DNA from 2 places in the Priestia sp. FSL P4-0332 genome. Region 1 is predicted to be linked to the other one. Evidence: predicted binding sites of a transcription regulator. Region 1 holds the regulator's gene; the other holds the start of a gene.
The links. Region 1 encodes Rex, which represses fermentation and respiration genes when NADH is low (regulators of the CRP and FNR family bind a similar motif). Its sites were predicted from a motif close to TTGTGAAATATTTCACAA; they were not measured.

Region 1 (7,477 bases):
TGTTTGAACCATTTTTATATAAAACTTTACCGTCCTTAGGAGCAATCCTAAGGAATTTTTTATATACAAAGAAATTTCTTTATAGAATTGCGATGTTAAAGATTGTTGGATTTCTTACTGGATATGTATAGTCCACAACGTTTACAATATATATATACAGATTGAAATGAGGTTCTGAATGAATGACAGAGATTAACGAATTTACGTTTATGTCTACGTCTCCTGATGAAACTAATCAGCTGGCTGCTCGTCTAGCAACTTTATTAGAAGCTGGTGACGTGCTGCTGCTCGAAGGCGATTTGGGGGCTGGAAAGACAACATTCACAAAAAGTTTAGCTAAAGGATTAGGAATTGAACGCAATGTGAATAGCCCGACATTTACTATCATTAAAGAATACAAAAGCGGTCGCCTTCCTCTTTATCATATGGATGTGTACCGTCTAGGGGATGAATTTGAAGACCTAGGGTTCGATGAGTATTTTGAAGGAGATGGCGTGACGGTCGTGGAGTGGGCTCATCTGATTGAAGAGCAGCTTCCTAATGAATATATTCAAATCAATATTTACCATGAAAACGAAACGACTCGTAAAATCCTTGTAAAAGCGATGGGGAGTCGGTACGTTGAAATATGTAAGGAGCTTTTTAAAAGATGAAAATGTTAGCCATTGATACATCCAATTTTGTCATGGGTGTTGCTGTCGTTGAAGAAAACAAAGTGATTGGAGAAATTATTACGAATCTAAAAAAGAATCACTCCGTTCGTGTGATGAACGCTGTGGAATCTCTGTTAAAAGATTGTGATATTGCGCCAAGCGAGCTAGACCGCATTGTAGTGGCGCACGGTCCTGGGTCTTATACAGGTGTACGCATTGGCGTTACCATTGCCAAGACACTTGCTTGGACTTTAAATATTCCTTTAATAGGTGTATCTAGCCTTGAGGCACTAGCAGCAAACGGTCGCTATTTTGATGGATATATTGCCCCGTTATTTGATGCGCGCCGTCAACAGCTTTATACAGGACTATATGAATGGAATAACGAACGAGGTCTTCTAGAAGTTGAAAGTGATCGACTTGTTATTAATAAGGACTGGGCGGAACATTTAAAGTCATACAACAAACCTATTTTATTCATAGGCAATGATCTTCCCATGCATGAAGAGGCGTTAAAAGAAGTGTTGGGTGAACAAGCTGTATTTGCTCATGTTCAGCAGTTTAATCCAAGACCAAGTGAATTGGCTTTCTTAGGAATGAAGAAAGACCCGCAGTCTGTGCATACTTTTGTTCCGAACTACATTCGTTTAGCTGAAGCCGAAGCCAACTGGCTTGCTTCACAGCAAAAAGGATAAAAGAAGGTATAAACATGAAACTAACAATTAAGTTTCGTTTAATGGAAGTTAAAGATATTGATCAAGTAGTGAAAATCGAAGAGAAGTCTTTTACGACACCTTGGAGTTCAGAAGCGTTTCAAAATGAGTTAACCAATAATCAATTTTCAACTTACATTGTGATGGAAGAAGGAGAAAATATTATTGGGTATTGCGGAACGTGGATTGTTATTGACGAAGCACATGTAACCAACATTGCGCTATTGCCAGACTACCGAGGTAAGGGACTCGGTGAATTGCTGCTGCGCAACGTGATGGACGTTCTTCGAAAACTAGGTGCTACGTCAATGACATTAGAAGTTAGGGTATCTAATCATATTGCACAATCATTGTATCAAAAGCTAGGTTTTAAACCTGGAGGTATTCGTAAGAATTATTATTCTGATAACAATGAGGATGCATTAGTTATGTGGGTGAATTTATGAGTAAAAATCAATTAATTTTAGCATTAGAAACAAGCTGTGATGAGACAGCAGCAGCCGTGATTCGAAACGGTCATGAAATTGTAGCCAATGTGGTGGCATCACAAATAGAAAGCCATAAACGATTTGGCGGTGTCGTACCGGAGATTGCATCTCGTCATCATGTAGAACAAATTACGGTAGTAGTTGAAGAAACTTTAAATCAAGCGAACTTGACGTTTGCAGATATTGATGCAATAGCTGTAACGGAAGGACCTGGGCTTGTGGGAGCACTTCTTATTGGCGTAAATGCAGCCAAAGCGCTAGCATTTGCACATCAGAAGCCATTAATTGGTGTTCATCATATTGCAGGACATATTTATGCAAATCAGTTAATCAAAAAATTAGAATTCCCGCTTTTATCACTAGTTGTATCTGGAGGGCATACGGAGCTTGTATACATGGAAAGTCACGGTCAGTTTAAAGTGATTGGTGAAACGAGAGATGATGCAGCAGGAGAAGCCTACGATAAAGTAGCCCGCACGTTAAACCTTCCATATCCAGGCGGACCGCATATTGACCGCCTTGCACATGAAGGAGAGCCATTAATTGATTTGCCGCGTGCTTGGCTAGAAGAAGGATCCTATGATTTTAGTTTCAGTGGGTTAAAATCAGCAGTTATTAACACTGTCCACAACGCGAAGCAAAAAGGTGAAGAAATTCTTCCCCAAACGCTTGCTGCTAGCTTTCAAGCGAGTGTTATTGATGTGTTAGTAACTAAAACCGTTAAAGCTGCAAAGGAATATAACGTTAAGCAAGTGTTAGTAGCAGGAGGGGTTGCTGCTAATAAAGGACTTAGAGCAGCGCTAGAAGAGGCATTTGCACCATTATCAAACATTGAGCTTATTATCCCGCCGCTGTCTCTATGCACGGATAATGCCGCAATGATTGGAGCAGCAGCAAGTGTACGATTTGCTCAAGGAAAACGTTCAGATATGTCATTAAACGCAAACCCCGGTTTGGACTTGGAAGAGTAAGAGACGAATGAGATTCATTTCTCATTCGTCTTTTTTGTGGATAAAAATGATTTATCAACAATATTCAATAAATTTAGAATTAACTGTGGATAATTATGTGGAAAAGTCCGTGCACTCAGTACACGGACCTGTTATCAACAAGTTTTAATTATAAAAATCAGACAGATATCCACTATTTATTCACAGAGTGGATAAAGCTTGTTCTAAAGCGCATGAACAAGTAAATAGGATGAATAAATACGAAAAAATATAGGCTATTCTTCTAGAAGAAGCTGTAATTCTTCCCACTCTTCCATTAATGTGGATAACTGTGAAGAAATTTTTTCATTTTCACCGTTTAATCTTGATACTTCTTCGTGGTTTTGATAAATTTCGGGATCACAAAGAAGTTCTTCATTCTCCGCTTGTGCGGCTTCTAATTTGTTTACTTCAGTTTCAATTTCTTCAATGCGGCGCGTTCGCTGCCTCATCAATTTCTTTTGTTCTTTATCTTGTTTATAGGACTGTTTATCTACTTTTACAGTACGTTCTTCGTTTGCTTTTATATTTTCTAATTCTTTGATTTCCTCTATTTCTGCTTTCTTTTCTACATAATAGTCATAATCTCCAAGAAATTCTTCTACTCCTTCAGGAGATAGCTCTGCTATTTTGTTTGCAATACGGTTAATAAAATAACGGTCATGTGAAACAAATAACAGAGTTCCTGGGTAATCGATTAACGCATTCTCGAGTACTTGTTTGCTATCTAAATCAAGATGGTTAGTAGGTTCATCTAAAATTAAGAAATTAGCTTTTTGAAGCATAAGCTTCGCAAGAGCCAAACGTGCTTTTTCACCACCGCTAAGCGTGGAAACGATTTTCAGTACATCATCACCTGAAAACAGAAAATTTCCAAGCGCTGTACGAATTTCTTTTTCAGGTTTGGATGGGTAGTCATCCCAAAGCTCATTTAAAACGGTCTTATTAGACGTTAAATTAGCTTGCTCTTGGTCGTAATAACCAACCATTACGTTTGAGCCAAAAGAAATGGTTCCAGTCTTGAAGCTTAGTTTATCCACAATACCTTTTAATAACGTAGATTTCCCAACTCCATTAGGGCCAACCAACGCAAGGCTTTCACCTTTTTTAATCCGAAGGTTTGCCTGCTGAACAATATATTTGTGTTCATCATATCCAATAGACACGTTTTCGAGATTTAAGACTTCATTTCCGCTTTGACGCTCAATTTCAAACGAAAAACTAGCTGATTTTTCGCCTTCGTTAGGTCGATTTATTAACTCCATTCGATCGAGCTGTTTACGTCTGCTTTGCGCACGTTTTGTAGTCGATGCGCGGGCGATGTTTCGCTGAATAAAATCATTCAGTTTTGCGACTTCATCTTGCTGCTTTTCGTACTGACGCAACTCTTTTTCATATCGCTCTGCTTTTTGTACAAGGTATTTAGAGTAGTTGCCCGTGTACTTCACCGTTGTTTTTTGTGTGACTTCATACACTTGATTTACGACTTTATCAAGGAAGTAACGATCGTGTGAAACAATTAAAATAGCTCCTTCATACCCTTGCAGAAACTGTTCCAGCCATGCTAAAGTTTCAATATCTAAGTGGTTGGTAGGCTCATCGAGAATAAGCAAGTCCGGCTTTGTTAAAAGCAGTTTTGCAAGCGCCAAGCGTGTTTTTTGTCCACCGCTCAAGGAGGAAATAGGGGTGCTATAGTCAAAGTTTGAAAAACGGAAACCGTGAAGAATAGATCGTGTATCCGCTTCATATTGATAGCCGCCTAAATCTTTGAACGTTACTTGAAGCTGATCGTACTCTTTGGTTAGTTTTTCGTATTGAACTGAATCATTAAAAATGTCTGGATCGCCCATCTTCGTTTCAAGCGTACGTAATTCTTTTTCCATCTTCTTTAACGGAGCAAAGACAGTCATCATTTCTTCCCATATGGAGAGTGTTGACTCAAGAACTGTATCTTGTCCCATATAATCAATGGAAACACCTTTAGGTTTAATAATTTCTCCGCTGTCATAAGAAAGCTGCTCAGCAATAATTTTTAATAAAGTTGATTTACCAGCACCGTTTCGTCCCACTAGGGCAATGCGGTCTTTTGATTGTACTTCTAACTTTATATTCGATAAAATGGGTTCTGCCCCATAGTATTTTGTAATACCGTTCAATTGTAGAATAATCATTTTTTCACCTCTAGTAGTATATCCATAGTGTATTTTAACATATTTTCAACTACAAGTTCTTCCTACAAGCGTTTGTAATTTGTACAGGGACAAGGACAAATGGTGAAGCGAATGTTTTGATTCATGAAATAAAATGATTTTACGTGCACATTTTATACAGGATACTATGTTAAAATAAGAGATAAGTGCATCTCTGAACTTATATATGATGGATGTAGAAAATCCGTCATGACTAACAAACGAATCCTTTGAAGGGCTAATTGCTTCGTTCTAGCTAACGACTTTAAATAGTGCTGGATAGACAAAAGCCGTCGGGGTGTGAAGCGGAGTATATATAAAACAAGAGAAAAGAGAGAGAATTGGAAGCGCTACCTCAAAGCGGTTGATGCTTTGTGAAAGGTAATGCAATATGACTTGAAAATGTTAGTAATGACATACATGAACTGAGGGGGTACAACGTGAACACTGAACAATTAAAAATACCACAAGCAACGGCTAAACGATTGCCGCTTTATTATCGTTTTTTAAAAAACTTGCATGCTTCTGGTAAACAGCGTGTTTCGTCAGCAGAGTTAAGTGAGGCAGTGAAAGTTGATTCTGCTACTATTCGTCGGGACTTTTCTTACTTTGGAGCATTAGGGAAAAAGGGATACGGCTACAATGTGAATTATTTACTTACATTTTTCCGTAAAACGTTAGACCAAGATGAAGTAACGAAAGTAGCACTGATTGGCGTGGGGAATCTGGGAACGGCCTTTTTAAATTATAATTTTATTAAAAATAATAACACCAAAATTGAGTGCGCTTTTGATGTGATAGAAGATAAAGTCGGTACAAAAGTAGGTGACGTGCCGGTTTATCACCTTGACCAATTGGAAGATTATATGAGTGATGATATCTCAGTGGCGATTTTAACCGTTCCTGCCACTGTTGCTCAGCAAATTACCGATCGTTTAGTGAACTGCGGAATTAAAGGGATTCTAAACTTCACTCCTGCACGCTTAAACGTACCGGATGAGATTCGACTACATCATATTGATCTTGCTGTAGAATTACAGTCGCTTGTCTATTTTTTGAAAAATTATCCTGTTGAATAAGGTGGACTGTGTTACGATTTCCTTAAGTCTAAATTAATAAGGAGAGTGGGAATATGGGGATTGGAGCAGGCAGTTGGATTATTATTGCGATTGTAGCACTGCTTATTTTTGGACCGAAACGGTTACCGGAGCTAGGAAGGTCAGTCGGGCAAACGCTTAGAGAGTTTAAGCATGCCGCTAGCGGTGCATCAGAAGATCGTGAAAAAGATAAACAGCGTCAAGTAGATGACAAAGAGTAAAAGGGTGATCATAGTATGACTGAACAAGAAATGTCAATATATGATCATATAGGAGAGCTGCGAAAACGCATTTTAATTGTTTTATTTTTCTTTGTCATTGCCACAATTGGCGGCTTTTTTATAGCGGATAAGGTTATTGTCTATTTACAGCATGCTGATGAGGCAAAAAATTTAACGATGAATGCATTTAGGCTAACAGATCCAGTTAAGATTTATATGCAGTTTGCTGTTATTATCGGCTGTGTACTTGCAGCTCCTGTTGCACTGTATCAACTTTGGGCATTTATTAGTCCTGGTTTATATGAAAAAGAGCGTAAGGTAACGCTTGGATATATTCCTGTTTCCATTTTTCTCTTTATCGGCGGTGTCTCTTTTTCTTATTTTGTGTTGTTTCCATTTGTCGTCGATTTTATGACGCGCGTTTCTGATGAGCTGAATGTAAACCAAGTGATTGGCATTAATGAATACTTTTCTTTTTTAATGCAGCTCACACTGCCTTTTGGCCTGTTGTTTCAGCTTCCTGTCGTCGTCATGTTTTTGACGCGATTAGGAATTATAACGCCTATGTTTTTATCTCAAATTCGAAAGTATGCCTATTTCGTACTGCTAGTTATTGCCGCACTTATTACACCACCGGAATTGCTCTCGCACATGATGGTGACAGTGCCGCTCTTAATTTTGTATGAAATCAGCATCATTATTTCCCGCATTTCGTATCGCAAAGTGTTAAAGGCAAGGGCAGAGCAAGAAAGAGAAGATGTTAGTATGTAAAAAAACCACTGAAACAGTGGTTTTTTTTATTTAGATGAATCATCTTGATTTTTATATTGCTGCTGCAACTTTTTAATTTTATAGTGCAAGATAAAAATGCGAACCGCAAATCTGAAATCGAATGCGGCTACGAGTGCAAATAAGATCGTAGGGAAGTTCCACACGGTTTCCTGAGCATTTTGAATGGCCAGGTAGGTGAATAAAATCCCCATAATAATATAAATAAACCCTCGTGTTAAAGGGATATTCTTCATAAAAACATGCCTCCAAAAATAAACTGCATTTGTTCTGCTTGCTTTTGCATTTCTATAATTTTATCTGCAAAAATAGTTTGAGATAAAATAACGATTGTATTC
Region 2 (7,477 bases), 280 kb from region 1:
CCTGCTAAGATAATCGGCAGTGCGATTGTTTTAATAAAAATAGAGATAGGAATTAAAATAAATCCGATTTTTGATAACGAAAAAATAGTCATGCTGAGAATAAAAATAATAATTGTATATACAACAAATTTATTATTTAAGATTTTTTCTCGGAAAAAAGTTCCTTTCTGAGGTCTAGGTTCCAAGCTGTTCAACTCCTTTAAAAAATAAATGTATAGTTATCATACCCTGATTTAGACTAATTTAAGAGGGTTTTTTACAAAGAAGTGTGCATACTAGTAGAAAATCTTCTAGAAAGAAGGGGTGAAATCATTGAAAGAACACAAACCGTATGATGATTTCTCTACAGTAGAAAAAAGCCACGAGTATATAACCGCTGAAGAATTTCCAGACGGTCCTTTCGGCTCTCCTGTTAATCAAAAACTTGGGAAATCTACTTCATGGGAAGAAGGGCAGCGAACGTATAGCGCATTTAATTATGAAAACAAAAATCTTCATGAAAAAGCGCAAAGATTATTTCCAGGCGCGCATCCTGTACATGATAACCCAGAGGAACATGAACAAAATCCAAGTTAATGTCTTTATTATGCTCTGAATATATTGCCCTATCTTTTTGCTGAATTATGTTGACAATAAGCAATTTAGCCTGTAATATAAAACGTAACTTATCACTGTTTCTACAGGATTCGACAAAATTTGATTTACTTAAACTTGTGATCTCAACTTCTATTTACAGCTATTAGAGCGCTGTAAGTAGAAGTTTTATTTATGTTATCGATAAAAAAGAAAAAAGCAGGTCTGCTCAAGCAGGCCTGCTTTTTTTATTATTGAACAGCGTCAAATTTATTTACTTTCCACTGAGAATTAGATTTATAGAATGTGACAGTGCGTTTTACGCTGCCGCCATCTACAGTTGGAACTGTGAATTCATAAGAGCGAACTGTTGCTGTTTGATACACAAGCTTTGTTTTTGCTTTTGACCACTCTAACATGCTGAATCCGTCGCCGATTGGATGTGCAAGTTTGCCGTTATATGTGATATAGCCGTAATTTGTTAATCCTTTTTCTACTGCACTATTTGTAAATGTCTCAGATAAGTAGCTTGATAGCTCAGCTTTTGTATCAAATTCAGGGCAAAGATACACGTACTCAGTTCCTTTATATTCAAATGTACGTTCTGTACATGGTTTGTTTTTATAACCGTGCAGAGCACTCCAGAAATGATTGCTGGCACTAGCTGCAATTTTGACAGCATTTGCATCCGTTAGTGTTGTAGATGTTGTTTGTGCTGTAACTCCAGTGCTTAGTGTAAAGAAAATAGCGATTGATGATAAAACTAGTCCAATTTTTTTCATTTCTAACTCACTCCTAATTAATTAACCTTATTTATGTAACAATTATGTGTTTTATATTTCTTTTGTTACATTTATATTACAATAAATCTATAACAAAAGAAAGTGTTTTGTCTTTTTTTTCTTAAATTTTTTTAGTTTTTTACTAGTTTCTAAAATAGATATAGTAAGGGAATTACCAGTTAAATGTTGATTTATCAACGTTTTCAGGCGTTTCTTTCTACTTTTTAATCTTTTTGTTACAAAAATATTGTTTGTAACAAAACTGTAATAAAAGAAGCTTAATACCTTTACGATACAGAAAAATAAAGATAAAACGGTGAAAAAGTGAATGTGAAAACTGTTTTTTTCCTTTTTTAGGCATATTTCTTTTACCATTTTCAGCTTTTTAGTAGGGTAGATTAAGAGGAGGCGAAATGATGAAAGGCATTATACATAGTGAAAAAAGTGGAATAGCAGGCATGAATTACAGAGATCTTCAGGAGATGCAACCTCAAAGAGGAGAAATAAAAATAAGGTTAAAAACAGCAGGTTTAAACCGGAGAGACTTGTTCGTTATGAAAAATCGAGGTAAAGGAGATAAGCCGTTTATTCCCGGTTCAGACGGTGCAGGTATTATAGAAGAAGTGGGAGAAGGCGTAAAAGGTTTAAAAACTGGAATAGAAGTGATCATTAATCCAAGTCTGGAGTGGGATCGTGTAGAGGACATTCCGTTTACACCTAAAATTTTAGGTGGTCCATCGAATGGAACATTTACAGAGTATGTAATCATAAAAGCGGATAATGTTGTGCAAAAGCCATCTTATCTATCTTGGAAACAGGCGGGGGTTCTTTCATTATCTGCTTTAACTGCCTATAGAGCTCTATTTACAAAAGGGCAGTTAAAAAAAGGAGAGCACCTCCTTATTCCCGGTATAGGAAGCGGAGTCGCGACCTATGGATTGTTATTCGCAAAAGCTATCGGAGCTAACGTAACAGTCACTTCTAGAAGTGATGAAAAAAGAAAGCAAGCTCTAAAGCATGGAGCGGATTATGCTTTAGATAGCGGAAGCAGTCTAAAAGAAGAAATCAACAATAGAAAAGTAGATATCATACTTGATAGTGTGGGGGCAGCTTTATTTCCTACTTATTTTGAAATATTAAAGACAAATGGAAGAATTGTTAATTTTGGGGCGAGTTCTGGAAATGAAGTTGAATTGCCTCTAAGAACTATTTTTTATCCTCAATTCAATATACTTGGCACGTCTATGGGAAGTCAGGAAGAATTTGTGGACATGATGGATTTTATAGAGAAACATCAAATTAAACCAATCGTCGATCGATTCTATCCGTTGTCAGAGGCAGTTGCAGCTTGCGAACGATTAGATAAAGGAAAACAATTTGGCAATATAGGTTTACTTATTTCAGAATAAAAAGGTCCCCAGCGCTAACTGGGGACCTTTTTATATAATCAAACGTTTGTTTAAATGAAAGAAACAAGGTAATAACAGGATTTTTAGCAGTTTTTTATCATAACCACCAAGCTAACAAAAAGGTAACAAATCCCCCTAGTATCAAAAATCCCATGCTGTATTTGAGCGTGTATTTGAACAGTTCACTTTCTTTTCCAGCCAGTCCCACTGCTCCGGCAGCGACGGCAATTGATTGAGGAGAAAGCATTTTAGCCATCACTCCGCCGGCAGTATTGGCCGCTACAAGAATAATTGGCAAAACATTAATTTGCTGAGCTGTAGTTAGCTGCAAGTTGCCGAACAGCGCATTATTTGATACGACAGACCCCGTTAGAAATACGCCGATCCAGCCAAGAAATGGAGATAAAAATGGAAAATAAGCAGCTGATGTAGCGAGCGCTAATCCAAGTGTAGAAGACTGTCCTGAATAATTTGAAATAAAAGCAAAAGCAATGACCATCATAATAGTAATAATAGGTCTTGATAATTCTTTTACGGTTTCTAAAAGAGTGGTCCATGCCACTTTTGGCGATACGTTAAGCAAGAAAACTGAAAGGATACAAGCAATAAGAATTGCTGTACCTGTTGCTGCAAATACGTCTATTTTTAAGACAGCAGCGTAAGGCGTAGGATCTTTTACTAAAGGCGCTGCTTTAATTACGTGATTGTGTAAAAATGGGACGTTAATAAGCAGGTTCATATGTTCAAGCATCGTTTTGACAAAAGAAATGCTCCAAGCCGTAACGAGTATCGTTAATAGAATAAAAGGAGACCAAGCCTTTAAAATCTGTTTTGGTGACAGGCTGAAGCTTTTAGCTGCTGCCGGGCTTGTTCGTTTAATATAAAAAGCAAGAGCAAGCAAACTCACAATAGAAGATGTGATATTTGGAAGTTCAGGGCCAATGTATGTAACAGTTAAATACTGTGTCAGTGCATAGGAAACGGCTGTGATGCTCGTTGCTTTCCATACGTCTTTTAATCCTTTTATCCCATCCATAATAAAGACAAGTAAAAAAGGGATAAGAAAAGAAATAATCGGAAGCTGCGTGCCAAGAAAATGAGCAATTTCTTTTGGATCTATGCCAGATACTTGTCCTGCAACAATGACAGGAATCCCCATGGCGCCAAACGCTCCTGAAGCTGTATTAGCAATTAAACATAGCGCCGCTGCTTTTAACGGTTTGAACCCAAGTCCAACTAGAAGCGCTGCTGTAATGGCAATTGGAGCTCCAAATCCCGCTGCCCCTTCTAAAAAAGCATTAAAAGAAAAAGCAACAAGCAGCATTTGCAAGCGGGGGTCATCGGTTATTGAAATAATAGATTGTCTGATGGTAGTAAACTGTCCGCTTTTGACAGTTAGCTTATATAAGAACACCGCTCCGATAATAATATAGCTGATGGGCCAAAGTGCATACAGAAACCCATAGCCTGTGGCTCCTAAAACCATTGAGGCAGGCATATCATAAAAATAAATAGCAATAATCATAGAAAGAAGCACCGTAATACCGGCAGCAATGTGTCCTTTTAATTTCAAAAGAGTTAAAGCAATAAAGAAAAAGATAATGGGAATGAGTGCAATTAGTGCAGAAAGCCAAATATTATCTAACGGATTATATACCTGAGTCCATGTCATATTCATACACCTCTACTACATATTTAAAACAAGGTAGCGGGGGAGTCCCCCGCAAAAATCTTTAGATGTTACACAAAAGCTCTGTCGCGAGTTTGCTTAAGAATGCTAGCAGAGTGCTCGAGCTGCTGCTGTTCGTGAGGAGTTAAATTCAATTCAATAATTTGACGCACGCCGTTTTTATTAATGATAGCTGGTACGCCGATATACACATCAGAAATACCGTATTGTCCTTCTAATAAAGCAGATACTGTTAAAATAGAATTTTCATCATCTAAAATAGCCTTGGTAATGCGTACAAGCCCCATTGCAATTCCGTAATAAGTCGCTCCTTTTCGATTAATAATATGGTAAGCCGCATCGCGGGTTTGTTCGAATAGATGCTGCATATCCGGTTCTTTTTCAATAGCGGCAGTATTGATAAAATGTTCGAGCTTCACACCGCCAATTTGCGCGTGGCTCCAAACAGGAAATTCCGTATCTCCATGTTCCCCCATAATATAAGCGTGGACGTTGCGAGAATCTACTTCGAAATAGTCGCTTAACAAGTAGCGGAAGCGAGCTGTGTCAAGAATCGTTCCTGAACCAATTACCCGTTCGTTTGGTAATCCTGATACTTTTTGTGTAACGTGTGCGAGAATATCAACTGGATTTGTTGCCACTAAAATGATGCCGTCAAATCCGCTGTTCATAATATCTTTTACAATGCATTCGAAAATTTTAACGTTTTTTTCAACTAGATCTAAGCGTGTTTCCCCTGGAGCTTGATTAGCGCCCGCTGTAATAACTGCTAAATCAGCGTCAGCACAGTCTTTATAATCTCCAGCCCAGATTTTCATCGGTGTGGCAAATGGCATTCCATGATTGATATCACGTGCTTCACCTTCTGCTTTTTCTTTGTTCATATCGATTAACACTAATTCATTGGCAATACCTTGATTCACCATTGAAAAAGCGTAGCTTGAGCCAACAAAACCAGTTCCGATAACGGCAACTTTTCGTGTTTTTGGTGTAAATTGTGTTTTCATTTGTATCATCCTTTGAATTTTATTTTGTGATGTTTTTCACAATGTTAGTGTAACAAGAATAAATAGCTTCAGCTGTGATAAAAATCACACCCTTTAAAAAATAGTAAACAATTTTACAGGGTGATTTAAAAAAATGTCCTTCTACATGAAGTGCCACATTTAGAAAGATCTTAAACGTTTAAAGTGTTGAGTAAAGGCAACTTGTTTTGCAGAAAGCTAAAGAGTTTAACATTCTCTATTTGTATGTTAGCAGCCAATAATGTTTCTATAGACCCACACGAAATCCATTTGTTACACTAAGTTTGCTTATTTTGAATAAAGGAGTGGAAAGGATGGAGAACTACTATGAGCAAGCCCAAAAAGGTGCTTGGGTTAGTATCTTATCATATATCTTTTTATCAGCATGTAAACTTATCATTGCGGGTGTCACCGCTTCCTCTGCATTAAAAGCCGACGGTCTTAATAATGTTACAGATATTATTGCATCAATTGCCGTCTTAGTCGGCTTAAAAATCTCTAAAAAACCTCGTGATAATGATCATCCCTATGGACATTCCAGAGCGGAACATATCTCTTCACTTATTGCTTCTTTTATCATGATGGTCATCGGACTAGAAGTATTGGTCGATGCGGGTCAGTCATTATTTATGGACAAATCTGAAGCGCCTAATTTACTGGCTGCTTGGGTAGGTCTTGGAGCGGCTGCTGTTATGGGTGGTGTCTACCGATATAATATTAAGCTTGCTAAAAAACTTGATAGCCAGTCCTTATATGCGGTTGCTAAAGATAATTTGTCCGATGCACTTGTGAGTATAGGGGCTGTTGTGGGAATTTTCGGCTCACAGTTCGGCCTGCCCTGGCTGGACGTGGTAGCTGCTTTTGCTGTGGGAATTATTATTTGTAAAACAGCCATCGAGATTTTTAAAGAAGCGGCTCATTCCTTAACAGACGGATTCGACGAAGAGAAGTTAGGGCACTACAAAGAAAGCATCGAGCTTGTAGAAGGTGTAAAAGAAGTAGAAGATGTGAAAGCGCGCAAGCTTGGTAATCAAGTCGTGATTGATGTAACTGTTAAAGTAGATCCCCATTTAAATGTTATCAAAAGCCATGAAATTGCTGATCAAATTGAACATATGATGAACGATGAGCATCAAATTAAAGATACGCTTGTTCATATTGAACCTGATGCATACGAAAAGCAAAAATAAGACCAGCACGTTCTTTCGTTATGAAAGGATGCGCTGGTTTTATTTTGCGGGAATTTGAAATAAATCACAAAAACTTCTTCAAAAATGAAAATGAAAAGCCGTTATTAGTAATATAAAGATTTTTGTAGAAGGGTGAGGGAATGAAGAGGTTAAGTGCAAAGCTCGTAGTATTTTTTAGTATTTTTATAGCTATTTTATTATTAGTTGTTTCAGGGGCTGTTTATCAATTTACCAAAACGCAAATAGAAAAAGATGTAGAAGTACAGTCTCAAAGTCAAGTGAAAGAGTTAAAAGAAACGATTCATACGTACTTAGACATGTATAGTCGTTCTTTGCTGACGTATAGTGAAAACGATGTAATTGTTAATTTTGTTAAGCAGGAAGGTGATCAAACAAACCAAGAGAAAAATCCGTATTTTACATGGAACACAGTTCAAAAAGAGTTTACACAGTTTAAAGAAAAGTATCCAAACCTAGCACTTGAATACATAGGCACTAAAAATAAAGGAATGTATTCTGTTCCTAAACAAGAGTTTGGTTCAAACTATGATCCGACTTCAAGGGTATGGTACAAACAAGCAGTAGAATCACCTGAAGAGGTTATTTATACGGATCCATATGAAGATGCAGCAACAAAAAAGACGGTCGTGACAATTGCAAAGGCTATTTTAGATCCAGATACTAAAAATGTGCTGGGCGTTATAGCTACTGATTTAGACTTAGATGCATTAAAAAACATTGTAGGTAAAGCAGAAGTAAATCACGGTGGGTATGCATTTTTATTTGATCAAAATGGCACAGCGCTCGT

Region 2: MKY06_RS02665 (L-lactate dehydrogenase) is a predicted target of Rex. The motif match lies at 5,486-5,503, and genes of this name have one in related genera.

What each region holds. Positions count from the first base shown of each region.
Region 1 is NZ_JBBOUA010000001.1:215,644-223,120, forward strand. Features, by position in the region: gene tsaE (tRNA (adenosine(37)-N6)-threonylcarbamoyltransferase complex ATPase subunit type 1 TsaE) at 183-653, shown strand; gene tsaB (tRNA (adenosine(37)-N6)-threonylcarbamoyltransferase complex dimerization subunit type 1 TsaB) at 650-1,348, shown strand; gene rimI (ribosomal protein S18-alanine N-acetyltransferase) at 1,363-1,812, shown strand; gene tsaD (tRNA (adenosine(37)-N6)-threonylcarbamoyltransferase complex transferase subunit TsaD) at 1,809-2,825, shown strand; gene MKY06_RS01295 (ABC-F family ATP-binding cassette domain-containing protein) at 3,080-5,014, opposite strand; gene MKY06_RS01300 (redox-sensing transcriptional repressor Rex) at 5,473-6,111, shown strand; gene tatA (twin-arginine translocase TatA/TatE family subunit) at 6,165-6,350, shown strand; gene tatC (twin-arginine translocase subunit TatC) at 6,366-7,121, shown strand; gene MKY06_RS01315 (YdiK family protein) at 7,148-7,375, opposite strand; gene MKY06_RS01320 (CPBP family intramembrane glutamic endopeptidase) at 7,372-7,477, opposite strand, start outside.
Region 2 is NZ_JBBOUA010000001.1:495,548-503,024, forward strand. Features, by position in the region: gene MKY06_RS02640 (AI-2E family transporter) at 1-185, opposite strand, end outside; gene MKY06_RS02645 (hypothetical protein) at 313-576, shown strand; gene MKY06_RS02650 (IseA DL-endopeptidase inhibitor family protein) at 825-1,355, opposite strand; gene MKY06_RS02655 (zinc-binding dehydrogenase) at 1,772-2,764, shown strand; gene MKY06_RS02660 (lactate permease LctP family transporter) at 2,862-4,442, opposite strand; gene MKY06_RS02665 (L-lactate dehydrogenase) at 4,505-5,461, opposite strand; gene MKY06_RS02670 (cation diffusion facilitator family transporter) at 5,794-6,669, shown strand; gene MKY06_RS02675 (methyl-accepting chemotaxis protein) at 6,810-7,477, shown strand, end outside.